Regions from separate parts of the Pseudoxanthomonas sp. CCNWLW251 genome, predicted to be linked through region 1. Evidence: predicted binding sites of a transcription regulator. Region 1 holds the regulator's gene; the other holds the start of a gene.
The links. Region 1 encodes FliA, which starts transcription of late flagellar genes. Its sites were predicted from a motif close to TAAAGTTTNNCNNNCNNNGGCCGATAA; they were not measured.

Region 1 (8,862 bases):
CTACCGGCTGATCCCGCTGGTGGACAAGAACCAGGGCGGCGAACTGATGTCGCGGATCAAGGCCGTGCGCCGCAAGCTGACGCAGGACCTCGGCTTCCTGGTGCCGCCGGTACACATCCGCGATAACCTCGAACTGCCGTCCAACGGCTACCGCCTGCTGGTGCATGGCGTGCCGGTGGCGTCGGCCGAGATTCATCCCGACCGCGAGCTGGCCCTCGATCCGGGCGGCGCGTTCGGCGCCATCGACGGCATCCCCGGCAAGGACCCGGCGTTCGGGCTGGACGCGGTGTGGATCCAGTCGCACCAGAAAGCCACCGCCGAATCGCTGGGCTATACGGTGGTCGATCCGGCCACCGTGATGGCCACCCACCTCTCGCATCTGGTACGCGAACACGCGCCGGAGCTGCTGGGCCACGAGGAAGTGCAGCAGCTGCTGTCCCAGCTGGGCCGCAGCGCGCCGAAGCTGGTCGAGGACCTCACCCCGAAGGCGCTGCCGCTGGCCACGGTGGTGCGCGTGCTGCAGAACCTGCTGATCGAGCGCGTGCCGATCCGCCAACTGCGCCGCATCGTCGAGGCGCTGGTCGAGTTCGCCCCGCAGAACGCCGATCCGGCCGCACTGACCGCTGCGGTACGCACCTCGCTGGGCCGGTTCATCGTGCAGGAAATCTCCGGCATGGCGCCGGAACTGCCCGTCTATACCTTGGCGCCGAATCTGGAACGCGTCTTGCAGGACAGTACCCAGGGAACCGGCGCGGCGCTGGAACCGGGACTGGCGGAACGCCTGCACCAGAGCCTCGCCGACGTGGTGAACAAGCAGGAAGCCCGCAGCGAGCCTGCGGTGGTGCTGGTACCGGGTTCGGTCCGCGCCGCCCTCGCCCGCCTGGTCCGCCACAGCGTCCCTTCGCTGTCGGTGCTGGCCTACAGCGAGGTTCCCGAGGACAAGCGGTTGAAGCTGGTCGGCACGATCAGCTGAGACCGGAAGCAGCAGAACCCGACGCGACATCGAACCGGATAGCACGCCATGAAAATCAAACGCTTCGTCGCCCCCGACATGCGCACCGCCTTCGCGATGGTCCGGCAGGAACACGGCCCGGACGCGGTGATCCTGTCCAACCGGGTGACCGAGGATGGCATCGAGATCGTTGCTGCCAGCAACTACGACGAAGCGCTGGTGCAGCGCACGCTGGAAGCGATGCGCCCGGCCACGCCCCCTGCGCCGCTGCATCCGCTGCTCGACCCGGCGCCGCAGGCACCGACCGCGAACGCTCCGGCCCTGTCACCGGCCGAAGCCGCCGCCAGCTACTTCGCCCGCCGCCAGCCGGCCGTCCCCGCTGCACCGCGTGCCGGGACCGCCAAGCCGGCCGTCGCCGCACCTGCGTCGATCGCACCGCCGGCAGCACCCGTCGCAGCGCCACGCGCGCCGGTGGCCGCCACGCCCGCGCCGATCACCGGCGAGATGCCGGCGCCGGTCGTCCGCGACATCGCGCCGCTGCTGATCGAACCCGAATCCTTCGCCGCCAAGCTGGCCGCCTGCCTGCCGGCCGCTCCCGCCAACGAGCCGGTCGCCGCGAGCGAACCCGCTGCACCGCCGCGCCGTCAGCCCGCGCCGCGCGCCGACGCCGATGACACGCTCGACCTGGATGCGCTGCTGCCCTCGATCGCGCCGCCGGTGTCGCTGCCGGAACCCGAGCCTGCGCCGGTCGTCGCGCTGCACGCCACGCGTGCACCGGTGATCGCACCGGTACCGGCGCCCGCTGCCGTCACCGTACCGACGCTGACCGTCGTCACCGACAACGCCACGCACGCCCGCGAGAGCGACGAGCAGCTGGTGCAGATGCGCGGCGAACTGTCCGCCATGCGCGAGATGATCGAGCGCGAGATGCACCGCCTCACCGACGAACGCCTGCGCGGTTCGCCGGTGCGGATGCAGGCGATGGAACTGATGGAAGACTACGGCTTCGACGCCGGCATCACCCGCGACATCGCCCTGCAGATTCCCGCCGACACCGAATTGCACCGCGGCCGTGGCCTGATGCTGGGCCTGCTGTCGAAGAAGCTGCCGGTGGTCGACACCGACCTGCTGGAAACCGGCGGCGTCATCGCGCTGGTGGGCCCCACCGGCGCGGGCAAGACCACCACCATCGCCAAGCTCGCCGCCTGCTTCGCGCAGCGCTACAACGCACGCGACGTGGCGTTGATCACCACCGACACCGTGCGGGTCGGCGGTCGCGAGCAACTGCACGGCTACGGCCGCCAGCTCGGCATCGCCGTGCACGAGGCCGACAGCGCGCAGGCCCTCGCGCTGCTGCTGGAGCGCCTGCGCGACTACAAGCTGGTACTGATCGATACCGCCGGCCTGGGCCAGCGCGACCGCAACCTGGTGGGCCAGCTCAACTGGCTGCGCGCATCGGGCCAGGTGAAGACCCTGCTGTGCCTGCCGGCCAACTCGCACTTCTCCGACCTGGACGAGGTCGTCCGCCGCTTCAGCAGCGTGCAGCCGCAAGGCGTGGTGCTGACCAAGCTGGACGAGACAGGTCGCCTGGGCAGCGCCCTGTCGGTGGTCGTGGACCACCAGCTGCCGATGACCTGGGTAACCGACGGCCAGCGCGTTCCCCACGATCTCCACCGCGCCAACAGCGCCCACCTCGTGCTGCGGCTGGACCAGCTGCGCCGCGAAGCCGACGAACCCTGCTCGACCGAGGCCACCCATGTCGCCTGACCACCTGCTGCAGACCAATCCCCGCAGCACGCCGCCGGCCGCCGGCGCATTCCATCCCGTGCGCGTCATCGCCATCACCGGTGGCAAGGGCGGCGTGGGCAAGACCAACGTGTCGGTCAACCTGGCCGTGTCGCTGGCCGAAATGGGCAAGCGCACGCTGCTGATGGACGCCGACCTGGGCCTGGCCAACGTGGACGTGCTGCTCGGGTTGTCGCCGAAGTTCACCCTCGCCGACCTGGTCGCAGGACGTTGCGGACTGGAAGACGTACTGCTGGAAGGCCCCGAGGGCGTGCTGGTGGTTCCCGCCTCGTCGGGTTTCCGCCACATGGCCGAACTGGCGCCGGCCGAGCACGTGGGCCTGGTCAACGTGTTCTCCGAACTGCAGCGGGCGCTGGATTTCATGGTGGTCGACACCGCCGCCGGCATCACCGACAGCGTGCTGACCTTCTGCCAGGCCGCGCAGGACACCGTGGTGGTGGTCTGCGACGAGCCGGCCTCGATCACCGACGCCTACGCGCTGATCAAGGTGCTCGCGCGCGAGCGCGGCCTGGACCGCGTGCACGTCATCGCCAACATGGTCCGCGACCCCAACGAGGGCCGGAAGCTGTATGAAAAACTCGCCCGCGTCTGCGAGCGTTTCCTCGGCGATGTCGCCCTGCACTACCTCGGCGCGGTGCCGCAGGACGACTGGCTGCGCCGTGCGGTGCAGCGCCAGCAGCCCGTCGTGAAAGCCTATCCGGGCAGCCCGTCGGCCCGCGCCATCGCCGAGATCGCGCGCATGACGGCACGCTGGCAGCCGCCGCTGGGAGCGCGCGGCAACGTCGAGTTCTTCGTCGAACGCCTGATCCAGCGGGGAGTCGCCGCATGAACACCGCCGCCGCCCAATACCGCGCCGTACAGCGCAGCAGTGCGAACGATTTCGTCACCCAGCATGCCGACCTGGTCCGTCGCATCGCCCATCACCTGGCCGCGCGCCTGCCGGCCAGCGTGGAGATCGACGACCTGGTGCAGGCCGGCATGATCGGCCTGCTGGAAGCCTCGCGCAGCTACGATGCCGAGCAGGGCGCCTCGTTCGAGACCTACGCCTCCATCCGCATCCGCGGATCGATGATCGACGAGATCCGCCGCGGCGACTGGGTACCGCGCTCGGTCCACCGTCGCGCCCGCCAGGCGGCCGCCACCGTGCGCGAGATCGAACAGCGCACCGGCCGTGCCGCCATCGCCACCGAAGTGGCGAGTGCGATGGAAATGCCGCTGCCCGAGTACCTGCGCCTGATGGAAGATGCCGCGCGTGGCCAGGTGCTGAGCCTGGAATCGCACATCGACGACCATGGCGAACCCAACACCGCGCGTACCGGCGGCCCCTCGCCGCAGCAGCACCTGGAGCGCAGCGAGTTCCGCCAGCAACTGGTCAAGGCCATCGGCCACCTGCCCGAACGGGAGCAGCTGGTGCTGTCCATGTACTACGAGCAGGAGCTCAACCTGAAGGAGATCGGCGCCGTCCTCGGCGTCAGCGAGTCGCGCGTCTGCCAGATCCACGGCCAGGCCATGGTGCGGCTGCGCGGACGCCTGCAGGTGTTCGAGAAGGCCGACGCCGGCCTGGAAGACAACGACTGAAGAATCCCCACGGCCTGCCGATAAGGCTCCGGTAGGCCGCCGCGTGCAGCCCCTGCCTTGCCGTTGCCCCTGACCGGGCACGCTTTACTGGAGTTCGATGTGACCGCCAACAAGAACATGCGCATCCTCATCGTGGACGACTTTTCCACAATGCGCCGCATCATCAAGAATCTGCTCAATGACCTGGGCTATACCAATACCGCCGAGGCCGAAGACGGCAACAGCGCGTTGACCGCACTGTCCCAGGGCAGCTTCGAGTTCGTGGTCACCGACTGGAACATGCCCGGCATGACCGGCATCGAGCTGCTGAAGGCCATCCGCGCCGACGACCGCTACAAGACCCTGCCGGTGCTGATGGTTACCGCCGAGGCCAAGCGCGAGCAGATCATCGAGGCGGCGCAGAACGGCGTGAACGGCTACATCATCAAGCCGTTCACCGCGCAGACGCTGGAAGAGAAGCTGGGCAAGATCTTCGAACGCCTGGGAGCCGCCGCCTGATGAGCGCCGTGGCCGATATCGCCGGCGCACGCGCCGCGCTGGTGGAAAAACTGCAGCACGCGCTGGATGCCCTGGAACAGGGCGACGAAGCCGGCTGGCGTCGCGAACTGGATGCCATCGCCGCCTGGCGCACGCAGCCGATGATGCAGGGCCTGGGCCGCCTGGCGCGCGAGCTGGCGCAGACGCTGGGCGAACTGCCACCCACCGGACCGGGCGAGCTGGACGACGCCTGCGCGCGCCTGGACCATGTGGTGGAAATGACCGAACAGGCCAGCCACACCACGCTGGACCTGGCCGAACAGTGCCGTGGCTACGCCACCCAACTGAAGGGCACCGCGCTGTCGCCCGAGCAGGCGGCGCTGGTGGACAGCATCGGCAAGGGGCTGTCGGAGATGGCCCTGGCGCAGAGCTACCAGGACCTCACCGGCCAGATCATCCGTCGCGTCGCGGGCATCGTCCGTCGCGTGCACGAGGGCTTCGGCGCGCTGGGCCTGCCGCCGCCGGAGAAGAAGAACCCTTCAGATCTGGCCGGTCCGGCCGTTGCTGGTCTGGACCGCAACGCGTTTTCACAGAACGACGCAGACGACCTGCTCTCCGGACTGGGGCTGTAGGCACCCGCGAACGCGCAGCGGAACCGGAGACCTGCCATGCCCGACGCTTCCGCCCGCCGTTCCTGCCATCCCCTCGTCCTGCTGTTCGTGGGATCGCTGCTGGTCTGCGATGTCCTGGTCGGCCGCTTCCTGCGGCGTCGCCATGCGCACGCCCTGCACCTGCTCGACTCCTCCCGCTGATCACCCGTCCCGGTACCTGCCCCGCCCATGTCCGCCGTCACCCCTGAAATCGCCGCCGACTTCCTGATCGAAGCGCAGGAAATCCTCGACCGGCTGGGCGAGCAACTGGTCACGCTGGAACAGGACCCCTCCGACAGCGAGCAGCTGAACGCGGTATTCCGCGGCTTCCACACCCTGAAGGGCGGCGCCGGCTTCCTCGGCATCCAGCCGATGGTCAACCTGTGCCATGCGGCCGAAGAGACGCTGGGCCTGGTGCGCGCCGGCCAGGCGACGCTGGAACCGCAACACTTCGATGCCGCCCAGCAATCGCTGGACTGGCTGCAACAGATGCTGGACGCGATCGGTGCCGGCGAAGACCCGCCACACGCCCCGCAGATGCTGATCGACCAGTTCGATACCCGGGGGGATGCCGCACCCGCCGCGCCGAAACCCACCGCCGCGACAAGCGCCGCGCCCGCTGCGGCCGGCGCGGACCTGATCAGCGACGACGAGTTCGAGGCCTTGCTGGACCAGTTGCACGGTGATGGCGCACCCACCCGCGCCGCTGCGCCCGCACCCGTCGCGCGACCGGCACCTTCGCCCGCGAAACCGGCCGCGCCGAAGCCGGCCGCGAAAACCGGTGGCGAAACCGAACAGACCATCCGCGTGGACACCAAGCGGCTGGACGCCATCGTCAACCTGGTGGGCGAACTGGTGCTGTCGCGCAACCGCCTGAAGACATTGCGCGCGCGCATCCGCGACGAAGAACTGGACCGCGCCGTCAGCAGCCTCGACATCGCCACCGCGCGCCTGCAGACGGCGGTGATGCGTACGCGCATGCAGCCGGTGGGCAAGGTGTTCTCGCGCTTTCCCAAGGTCGCGCGCGACGTTGCCCGCCAGTTGCAGAAGGAAGTGGACCTGGAACTGGTCGGCGCCGAGACGGAGCTGGACCGCAACCTGGTGGAAGCGCTGGCCGATCCGCTGGTGCACCTGGTCCGCAACGCCATCGACCACGGTGTCGAAGTGCCCAGCCTGCGCGAAGCCTGCAGCAAGCCGCGTGCCGGCCACGTACGCCTGTCGGCGCAGCAGGAAGGCGACTTCGTCACCATCGAAATCCGCGACGACGGCGCCGGCATCGATCCCGAACGCCTGCGCGCCAAGGCGCTGGAAAAAGGCTTGATCGATCCCGAAGCCGCCGCGCGCCTGACCCACGACGAATGCCTGCAGCTGGTCTTCCTGCCCGGCTTCTCCACCAAGGCCGAGGTCACCGACATCTCAGGCCGCGGCGTGGGCATGGACGTGGTGCAATCGCGCATCCGCGAACTCAGCGGGCAGATCACCATCCATTCCGACATCGGGCGCGGCAGCCGTTTCGTCATCCGCGTACCGCTGACCCTGGCGATCCTGCCCACCCTGCTGGTGCAGGCCGGCGACCCCGTCTATGCGCTGCCGCTCGCGCGCGTGATGGAAGTGCTGCACGCACCGTCCGAAAGCCTGCGCTGGTTCGATGGCCAGGCCGTGCTGGACCGCCAGAGCCATACCCTGCCCCTGGTCGACCTGCGCCACTGGCTGCAGGTGGACCCGGTGATGACGCCCCTGCTCACCATCGTGGTGCTGCAGATGGGCGAACAACGCTTCGGCCTGATCGTCGACCAGGTGCGCGGCCGCGAAGAAGTCGTCATCAAGCCCCTGCCACGCGCCGTGCGCGGCCTGCCCGGCTACGCAGGCGCCACCCTGATCGGCGACGGCCGCATGGCCCTGATCCTCGACGTGGACGGCCTGCGCGCGACGGCGTGACGCATCGTGCTCCCTGTAGGAGCGACGCAAGTCGCGACCGCACGCCCTGCACAACATGACGCCTGGATGGCGGTGTGACCCGGTCGCAAATAACGTCGCTGCTGCAACCGCAAGGCGACAGCTCGCGATTCCAGATCACGCGCGGCATGACAACCCGGTGTCTGTGTGATCACGGTCGCGACTTACGTCGCTCCTACAGGACTCACGACTCAAGTCCACCTGAACCGGGCCGATAGATCTGCACATGGACATCTTCAGCCTCATCGGACTCATCCTGGCGCTGGTCGCCCTGGTAGGCGGCAGCATCCTCAAGGGCGCGGGCCTGTCCTCGCTGTGGTCGTCGGCGGCCTTCGTCATCGTGATCCTGGGCACCATCGCCGCGATCCTGGTGCATACGCCGCCGCCGGTATTCAAGCGCGCGCTGTCCATCGTGCGCTGGGTGATCCGGCCACCGGGCACCGATGGCGATGCGCTGATCGCCGAGATCGTCGACTGGAGCAACATCGCCCGCAAGCAGGGCCTGCTGGGGCTGGAGCCGCTGGTCAACCAGCAGGACGACCCGTTCCTGAAGAAGGGCCTGCAGATGCTGGTGGACGGCGTGGAGCCCGAATCGATCCGCCACATGATGGAGATCGACCTCAACGGCCAGGAACACCAGGATCTCGCGGCCGCCAAGGTCTTCGAGGCCATGGGCATCTACGCCCCCACCCTGGGCATCATCGGCGCCGTGTTCGGCCTGATCGCGGTGATGAAGAACCTTGCCGACCCCAGCAAGCTGGGCCATGGCATCGCCGCCGCGTTCACCGCGACGATCTACGGCATCGCCTCGGCCAACCTGTTCTTCCTGCCCATCGCCAGCAAGCTCAAGAGCGTGATCGGCGGGCGCAGCCGCGAACAGGAAATGATCATCGAAGGACTGATCGCGATCGCGCAGGGCGAGAACCCGCGCAACATCGAGGCCAAGTTGGCCGGCTTCCTGCACTGACCCCTGCGGAACGACGGCGATGGCGCGCAGGAAGAAACACGAGGAGCACGCGAACCACGAGGCCTGGGCGATCCCCTACGCCGACCTGATGACGCTGCTGCTCGCTTTCTTCGTGGTGATGTACGCCATCTCCACCATCAACGAGGGCAAGTACCGCGTGATGGCCGATGCGCTCACGGCGGCCTTCGGCGGTGCCCCGCGCACCATCAACCCGGTGCAGGTGGGCAACCATCAGTTGCAGGGTGCCGACTTCGACCGGCCCTCGCCGATCAAGTCCGGTGCCAAACAGGGCCCCTCCGCGCCCTCGCCTTCGCCCAACGTCACCCTGCTGGCGGCGATGGCCTCGCAGATGAACCTCTCGCTGGACGCCAAGGGCCTGCAGAGCGCACAGGGCGAGCTCAAGCGCATCGCCGATGACCTGGAGCGCGCGCTGGCGCCGCTGATCGACGAGAAGCTGGTGGTCATCAAGCGCTCCG
Region 2 (8,862 bases), on a different contig from region 1:
TTTGGCATCCGCGGCATGGATGTACAGCGTGGGGGCTTCGCCTTGCCGCACATTGCCGCGCGCCACCGTCGCCAGCCCGGGATCCAGCACCACCCGCAGGGGCGGCTCGAACACCGTGTCATCCCCGAAGCGCACCGTCAGCGACGGATCATCCGCCAGCACGGTACCGGCGCCGGTCAGGATGGCCCCCGCACGGGCGCGCCAACGCATCACGTCGCGGCGGGAGGCTTCGCCACTGATCCACTTGGAATCCCCGTTCGCCATCGCCGTGCGGCCATCCAGGCTGGTCGCCAGCTTCACCCGCATCCAGGGCCTGCCGCGTTCGACGCGCGACAGGAATCCACGATTCAGGCGCCGCGCCTGCGTCTCCATCAGTCCGGACTGCACGGCGATGCCCGCCGCGCGCAGCCTGTCGAAACCGGCACCATCGACCTGCGGGAAGGGATCGCGCATCGCCGCCACCACGCGGACCACACCCGCCGCGATCAGCGCATCCGCGCACGGGCCCGTGCGACCGGTATGCGCACACGGCTCCAGGGTGACGTAGGCCGTCGCGCCCTTCGCGCGTTCGCCCGCCGCCTGCAACGCGAACACCTCCGCGTGCGGCCCGCCGGCTTTCTGGTGCCAGCCTTCACCCACGATCTCCCCACCCTGCGCGATCACGCAACCCACCATCGGGTTCGGACGCGTGGTGTACGCCCCGCGTTCGGCCAGACGCAACGCACGCGCCATGCAGGTGTGATCCAGGGAGGAAAAAGCGAATTCGGTCATGCGTCATCCACGCGGCACGTCAGGGGCATGTGAACCAGTATGCGCCACGCGCTGCGCGGGCCGGATGGACATGACCACCACCGGTGTCCCATGCAGCGACGTGCGCTCATCGACCTGCCAGCCCAGCGAGGTGTAGAAATCCTCATGCCACAGGGTGAACAGCCGGAGCACTGCCACGCCTTCCTGCGCAGCGTGCGCAACGGCGGCGTCCACCAGGACCCGTCCACCGCCACGACCGCGCGCCTCCGGCAATACGAACAGGCTGCCCAGCCAGGGACTGCCGCGATCCTGCAGCGCCGGCGCATCCTCCAGCAGCAGACTGACAGACCCCAGCAGCGCCCCGTCATCCATCAGCAACAGCGTCGTCGGCACCGACGTGCGCGCCGCGTGATCCTCCAGCTCATCGGTGGCCATCTGCAGGGTCCAGTCGTCGTACAGGCCGCCCCATTCGGCGTGATGCCACGCGGCAAGCGCAGGTATGTACTGCCGGTGCCGACCGATCCAGTCGATGTGCACGAATCAGCGCTTCTTGTTCTTGTCCGCGTGCTTGTCGAACGGCACCACATCACCGCCCAGCAGCGAGAGCTGGCCGGCGCCCGCAGGCAGGTCGCGCTCCAGCTTCTCGATCTCCTCGCGGAAATCGGCCACGTCCTCGAAACTGCGGTAGACCGAGGCGAAGCGCACGTAGCCCACATGGTCGAGCTTCCGCAGCTCGTTCATGACGAACTCGCCGATCTTGCGCGAGGCGATCTCGCGCTCGCCACTCATGCGGATGGCATGGATCACCGCACGTACGGCCGCTTCGATCTGTTCTTCGGATACCGGCCGCTTCTGCAGCGCGCGGTCGAAGCCGGCACGCAGCTTGCGCGCATCGAAGGTGTCGCGGCGGCCATCGCCCTTGATGACCGCCGGCAGCTTGATCTCGATGTTCTCCAGCGTGGAGAACCGCTCCCCGCACGCCTCGCACTCACGGCGACGACGGATCGTCGCGCCGTCCTCGGATACGCGCGAATCGATCACGCGGGTATCGGTGTGCTGGCAGAAGGGGCAGTGCATCGTCGATCAGCCGTAGACGGGGTACTTCCGGCACTGCGCGGTCACGTTGTCCCGCACCTTCGCCAGCACGGCCTCGTCGGTCGGCGCGTCCAGCACATCGCAGATCCAGTTGGCCAGGTCGATGCAGTCCTGCTCGCCATAGCCACGCGTGGTCACCGCGGGGGTACCGATACGCAGGCCCGAGGTCACGAAAGGCTTGCGCGGGTCGTTCGGCACGGAGTTCTTGTTGACGGTGATGTGCGCCTTGCCCAGCGCCTCTTCCGCGTCCTTGCCGCTGACGTCCTTGCCGATCATGTCGACCAGCATCAGGTGGTTTTCGGTGCCGCCGGACACGATCTTGTAACCGCGCGCGATGATCGTCTTCGCCATCGCCTGCGCGTTCTTCACCACCTGCGCCTGGTAGTCCTTGAATTCCGGCTCCAGCGCTTCCTTGAAGGCCACGGCCTTGGCCGCGATGACGTGCATCAGCGGACCGCCCTGGATACCCGGGAAGACGATGCTCTGCAGCTTCTTCTCGATCTCTTCGCCCGCACCCTTGGCCACGATGATGCCGCCGCGCGGACCGCGCAGCGTCTTGTGGGTGGTCGAGGTGACCACGTGGGCATGCGGCAGCGGATTCGGGTAGACGCCGGCGGCGATCAGGCCTGCCACGTGCGCCATGTCGACGAACAGGTAGGCGCCGACCTTGTCGGCGATGGCGCGGAAGCGCGCCCAGTCCACCACTTGCGAGTAGGCGGAGAAGCCGGCCACGACCATCTTCGGCTTGTGCTCCAGGGCGAGCTTCTCGACCTCGTCGTAATCGATCAGGCCCTGGTCGTTCACGCCGTACTGGATGGCGTTGAACAGCTTGCCCGAGGCGTTGACCTTGGCGCCGTGGGTCAGGTGGCCGCCGTGGGCCAGGCTCATGCCCAGGATGGTGTCGCCGGGGTTCAGCAGGGCGAAGTACACGGCCTGGTTGGCCTGGGAGCCGGAATGCGGCTGCACGTTGGCGTAGTCGGCGCCGAACAGCTGCTTCACACGGTCGATCGCCAGCTGCTCGGCGATATCCACGTATTCGCAACCGCCGTAATAGCGCTTATGCGGGTAGCCCTCGGCGTACTTGTTGGTCAGCACGCTGCCCTGGGCCTCCAGCACGCGGGGGCTGGCGTAGTTCTCGCTGGCGATCAGCTCGACGTGATCCTCCTGCCGGCGCGCCTCGTTGGCGATGGCTTGGGCCAGTTCGGGATCGTAGGTTTCGATGCGGGCGTCGCGCGGGAACATCGGGTCTCCGGGGCAAGGTCGGTCGGGAGGGCCGATTGTAGCCCGCCCGGGACCCCACGGACGAAGCGCCCTCCCGGTCCCGCTTGCCCACCGCCGGGAAAAGAAAAGCGCGCCGAAGCGCGCTTTTCGGTCACACCCGACCTTGGGCGTCAGTGATGCAGCAGCAGGTCCGCGATGATGCCGGTGGCGATGGCCACCATCAGCATGTTGCCGCGGTCGTCGCGGACCCAGTGGTAGCCACGGGGCGGGCGGCGCAGATCGTAGTAATCGTAGTCGTTCACCACGTACACCGGGCCACGGTAGTAGTCGCGGTAACGCTGGCCCTTCGCCCAGCGATGGTAGCCGGGCGCCGGGCGGTAGACCACGCGCGGCGGTGCGTAGTAGCGGCGGTCGTCGTAACGACGGCCATCGTGGTAGCCGTGACGGTACGCCTGGCGCTGATCACGATAGTCGCGACGGTCATCGCGGCGGTCTTCGCGCCAGTCGCGGCGATCATCCCGCCGGTCATCCCGGCGGTCGTAGTGGTGCGAACGACCCCGGTCGTGGCCGCGATCATCGTCGCGCGCCAGCACGGGAGCGGTGACGGCGAAGGCCAGGACGGCGCAGGCCATGCTCTGGAAAATGCGCTTGGTATTCATGGAAACCCCTCTGTGTGGCACGTGAGTCCATGATGCGGATCGCATCTGAACCGATTCCCGCTGGAAAACGGTTACGGCTGTGTCAAAGGCGGGTTGGCGAAACGTATTCAGCCAGCGGTCGGGCGAGCCTTAGCGGCTATAATCGCCGCATTCCCAATTTGCCTCCCCGCCCGCCGTCCCCGGCCGGGCGCCGGGGCCTGCGTACCGGAGCCTGCATGTCCTCGCAATACATCTACACCATGAACCGGGTCAGCAAGGTGGTCCCGCCCAAGCGGCAGATCATCAAGGACATCTCGTTGTCCTTCTATCCGGGCGCCAAGATCGGCCTGCTGGGCCTGAATGGCGCCGGCAAGTCCACGGTACTGAAGATCATGGCCGGCGTGGACAAGGATTTCGAGGGTGAGGCCCGCCCGCAGCCCGGTATCAAGGTCGGCTACCTGGCGCAGGAGCCGGAGCTCAACCCTGAACACACCGTCCGCCAGGCCGTCGAGGAAGGCGTGGGCGATGTGCTGCAGGCGCAGGCCGCCCTCGAAGCCGTGTACGCCGCCTACGCCGAAGAAGGCGCCGACTTCGACGCCCTGGCCAAGGAACAGGAGCGTCTGGAAGCGATCCTCGCCGCCGGCGACGCGCACACACTGGAAAACCAGCTGGACGTGGCCGCCGACGCGCTGCGCCTGCCGCCGTGGGATGCCATCGTGGGCAAGCTGTCCGGCGGCGAAAAGCGCCGCGTGGCGCTGTGCCGCCTGCTGCTGCAGAAGCCGGACATGCTGCTGCTCGACGAACCGACCAACCACCTGGACGCGGAATCCGTCGAGTGGCTGGAACAGTTCCTTGCCCGCTACACCGGCACCGTGGTGGCCGTGACCCATGATCGGTACTTCCTCGACAACGCCGCCGAATGGATCCTCGAGCTCGACCGTGGCCGCGGCATCCCGTGGAAGGGCAACTACACCGACTGGCTGGTGCAGAAGGACGAGCGCCTGAAGCAGGAAGACAACCAGGAAAAGGCCCGCCAGAAGGCCATCCAGAAGGAACTGGAGTGGTCGCGCCAGAACGCGAAGGGTGGCCGCTCCAAGGGCAAGGCGCGCCTGGCGCGCCTGGAAGAGCTGCAGTCGGTCGACTACCAGCGCCGCAACGAGACCAACGAGATCTTCATCCCGCCGGGCGAGCGCCTGGGCAACAACGTCATCGAGTTCAAGAATGTCTCGAAGAAGTTCGGCGACCGCCTGCTGATCGACAACCTGAGTTTCCTGGTGCCGGGCGGCGCGATCGTCGGCATCATCGGCCCCAACGGCGCGGGCAAGTCGACGCTGTTCAAGATGATCACCGGCCAGGAAAAGCCGGACTCGGGCACCATCACCACCGGCCCCACCGTGCAACTGGCGTACGTGGACCAGAGCCGTGAAAAGCTCGAAGGCAACCACAACGTCTTCCAGGAGATTTCCGGCGGCCTGGACATCCTCAACATCAACGGCGTCGAGATCCAGTCGCGCGCGTACATCGGCCGCTTCAACTTCAAGGGCCAGGACCAGCAGAAGATGGTGGGCTCGCTGTCCGGCGGTGAACGCGGCCGCCTGCACATGGCCAAGACGCTGCTGCAGGGCGGCAACGTGCTGCTGCTCGACGAACCGTCGAACGACCTGGACATCGAAACCCTGCGTGCGCTGGAAGACGCGCTGCTGGAATTCCCCGGCAACACGTTCGTGATTTCGCATGACCGCTGGTTCCTGGACCGCATCGCCACCCACATCCTCGCCTTCGAAGGCGACTCGCACGTGGAGTTCTTCCAGGGCAACTACCGCGAGTACGAGGAAGACAAGAAGCGTCGCCTGGGCGAAGACGGCGCCCGTCCGCACCGCCTGCGGTTCAAGGCGCTGAAGTGACGTGTTCGCGCGCACAGATGCCTGATCGCCTCTGACCTTGCCCAACGAGAACGCCGGCCCTGTGCCGGCGTTCTCGTCTGCGATCGGTCACTGCGTTCGACCTGCAAATATGCGGCAATCGAATGCAAGGTGGGGTACTACCCTCCGACGGAGGTCGCCATCACCACTGCCACCGCTACCCCCCCATTACCCCGATGACAACGAAGAAGAGCCCACAACCCAGAAGGCCGCGCAGCAGCGATTTCCAGCGCGCATACGGCTGAAACAGCTGCATCAACGAAAAGATGCCGTAAACCGTCGAGACCAAGACCGACCACGCCGGCAAACCCGGGACCCAGCGTTGCAGAAGCAGCGCGATCGACCAGAAGACAAAGGTCTGGACGGTCAGGAAGGCCGCTATCACCAGCCATTCCGGGTAGTTCAGCGAACCGACGCGGTGAAAGGCCAACCGGAACGCCACTGCTTCGAACGGCAACAGCAGCAACGTCGCAGCCGCGAAATAGGCGTTCATCCAATCGCCGATCGACTTGGACGTGGTCGCCAACGCGGACGGCGATGCAGTTGCTCGCGTCGCCCATGCCGGTCTCCTGTCCGTGGTGCGCGGATTCGGGGCAAGCACCGCGCATGCGTCCAACACGCGACGTCTGGCCGCCCCATCCCGGGGAAATCGCGCACCGCGACGGTGCCGATTAAAGCACTCCGCTTGCGCGCCGATAGCGCCTCAACACGGGGAGCGACTTCACGCTGCCGCATTCCGGCGCCGTGTCGCCCCGCCCCCTTCCCCACAAGGAGTTCCATGAACGCATGCGCTGTCGCCCCCGTGCCCGACGCCGGCATCGACGACCACATCCAGTCGGTATCGGGATTATCGGATTCCTTGCTGAAACAACTGCGGCAATCGCTGCAGAAGATCGACGAGATCAACCGCATCACCCGCATCATCTCGATGAATGCACGCATCGAGGCCGTGCGTATCGGCAGCGCCGGACGCAGCTTCGGCGTGATCGCCGAAGAGATGGACACGCTGTCGCGACGGGTCAGCGACACCGCGCAGGAAATCGACCGCATGGCGGGTCGCACCAGCACCGATCTGCGCGAGCGACTGGACCAACTGCAGACCGACGTGCGCCGGACGCGGCTGACGGACCTGGCGCTGGCCAACATCGACCTGATCGACCGCAACCTGTACGAGCGCAGTTGCGATGTGCGCTGGTGGGCTACCGATGCGGCGATCGTCGCCGCCGCACAGGACCCGCAACCGGCCGCGCTCACGCATGCCAGCCAGCGGCTCGGCCAGATACTGGATTCCTACACCGTCTATTTCGACCTCGTGCTCACCGACCTGCAAGGCAATGTGCTGACCAATGGCCGGCCACGCCAGTACCCGTCCGCAGGCCACTCGGTCGCGCAGCAGGAATGGTTCCAGTCCGCCATGTCCACGCGCAATGGCGAAGAGTTCGGCTTCCAGTCCATGCATGCGAGCAGGCTTGCGGGCGGTGAGCGCGTGCTGGTCTACGCCTGCACGGTGCGCGAAGGCGGTCGCGTACAGGGGCGCATGCTGGGCGTGCTCGGTATCGTGTTCCGATGGGACGCACTGGCGCAGACCATCGTGGAACGGACGCCATTGTCGGAGGTGGAATGGCGCCGTAGCCGGGTCTGCATCGTCGATGCGCAGGGCCGGTTGCTGGCCGACACGCAGTCCGGCGCGGATGCCTCGCGACTCGATTTTCCTGGGCATGCATCCCTGTTCGCCCAGCCCCGTGGCGCGATCGACGTATCCATCGAAGGCCGCCCCCATTGCGTGGCACAGGCCGCGTCACCCGGCTACGAGACCTACCGCACCGGCTGGCATTGCGTGATCGTGCAAGGCGTCGACTGACGCCAGCAGCGCGGCTCAGTCCAGCCACACCTCGCCGTCACGCACCTGCACGGCGACGGCGCACAGCGAATCGCCGCGGCAGGGCCCGGCGACGCAGTCACCGCGTACGAGTTCGAACGAGGCACCGTGGGCGGCACAGACAAGATGGCCGTCCTTGCTCTTGAGGAATTGACCAGGCGCCCAGTCCAGCCGTCTGCCGGCGTGGGGACAGACATTGAGCCATGCGCGCACATCGCCGCCATCGCGATGCAGGATCAACGACTCGGCATCGTCGCCGATCACGGCTTCAACCTCGGCGAAACCGCCGTCGGCGATGTCATTCAGTGCGCTCAGTCGCATGTCGCTTAACGAAGTCCTCACACGGTCATCAAACGGTCATCCGATACTGCGCGTACCGGCTCCGGCCGCATTCTGTCACGACGCAACGCCATGTACGCACGCCATTTCCAGTTCAATGCCTTCCGCCACGTGTTCGCTCCGCGCAAGCCGCGCCATCCGCTGCTGCGGGTCGGCCTGGGCCTGCTGGGTGTGCTGCTGCTCGGCGTGCTGGTGTTCTTCAGCGTGTTCGTCGGTGCCGCGATGATCGCCGGCGGCCTGGCTTACAAGCTCCTGCGCCAGCGGGGCAAGCCCAGCGCGCGCGATGCGCGGGTGGTCGACGCGGAGTACCACGTGGTCCGCAAGCCGGTGCTGCCCCTCTCGCATTGAGCATCTTGGCGGGGCGAGCGCGTTCCCGCCTAAACTCTGCGGCCACATTCCCCGGGTGGCCGACATGACCGACATCATCCCTGCTCCGCCTGTTCCGCGCGTTCCGGTGCGCGGTGGCGGCACGTTCCCGGTGCGCCGCATCTTCTGCGTGGGCCGCAACTTCGCCGACCACGCGCGCGAGATGGGCGCGACCGCACCCGCTTCGAAGGCCGAGCGCGGCAGCCCCGTGTTCTTCCACAAGCCGGGCGACGCGATCGTCACCGCGAATGCGGATGTTCCCTACCCGCCGGGCACGCGCGACCTGCACCACGAGGTGGAACTGGTCGTCGCGCTGGGCAGCGACGCACCGCCCGGACCGCTCTCCCCCGGGGCCGCGAAGGCGCTGGTGATCGCCTACGGCGTCGGCCTGGACCTGACCCGTCGCGACCTGCAGGGCGCGGCCAAGGCCAAGGGCCTGCCCTGGGATACCGGCAAAGGCTTCGATCATTCCGCACCGGTCAGCGAACTGGTTCCAGCGGCGGATGTCGGGGTGCTGGAAGACCGCACGCTGACCCTGCGGGTGAACGGCGACATGCGCCAGCATGGCGCGCTGCACGACCTCATCTGGGACGTGGCCGACATCCTGCACGAGTTGTCCATGCTTTACGCACTGAAGGCGGGCGACCTGGTC

Region 2: a site for FliA is predicted at 6,299-6,325, ahead of WBN46_RS11010 (methyl-accepting chemotaxis protein). Genes of this name have one in related genera too.

Annotation. Positions count from the first base shown of each region.
Region 1 covers NZ_JBBEGA010000003.1:227,074-235,935, forward strand. The annotation lists gene flhA (flagellar biosynthesis protein FlhA) at 1-973, shown strand, start outside; gene flhF (flagellar biosynthesis protein FlhF) at 1,022-2,719, shown strand; partial or broken gene WBN46_RS14140 (MinD/ParA family protein) at 2,775-3,587, shown strand; gene WBN46_RS14145 (RNA polymerase sigma factor FliA) at 3,584-4,336, shown strand; gene WBN46_RS14150 (chemotaxis response regulator CheY) at 4,454-4,834, shown strand; gene WBN46_RS14155 (protein phosphatase CheZ) at 4,834-5,445, shown strand; gene WBN46_RS14160 (hypothetical protein) at 5,482-5,625, shown strand; gene WBN46_RS14165 (chemotaxis protein CheA) at 5,653-7,401, shown strand; gene WBN46_RS14170 (flagellar motor protein) at 7,646-8,386, shown strand; partial or broken gene motD (flagellar motor protein MotD) at 8,406-8,862, shown strand, end outside.
Region 2 covers NZ_JBBEGA010000002.1:833,933-842,794, forward strand. The annotation lists gene ribD (bifunctional diaminohydroxyphosphoribosylaminopyrimidine deaminase/5-amino-6-(5-phosphoribosylamino)uracil reductase RibD) at 1-771, opposite strand, end outside; gene WBN46_RS10980 (GNAT family N-acetyltransferase) at 775-1,287, opposite strand; gene nrdR (transcriptional regulator NrdR) at 1,291-1,827, opposite strand; gene glyA (serine hydroxymethyltransferase) at 1,834-3,087, opposite strand; gene WBN46_RS10995 (RcnB family protein) at 3,237-3,725, opposite strand; gene ettA (energy-dependent translational throttle protein EttA) at 3,941-5,608, shown strand; gene WBN46_RS11005 (hypothetical protein) at 5,784-6,119, opposite strand; gene WBN46_RS11010 (methyl-accepting chemotaxis protein) at 6,405-7,487, shown strand; gene WBN46_RS11015 (Rieske (2Fe-2S) protein) at 7,503-7,826, opposite strand; gene WBN46_RS11020 (hypothetical protein) at 7,917-8,192, shown strand; gene WBN46_RS11025 (fumarylacetoacetate hydrolase family protein) at 8,257-8,862, shown strand, end outside.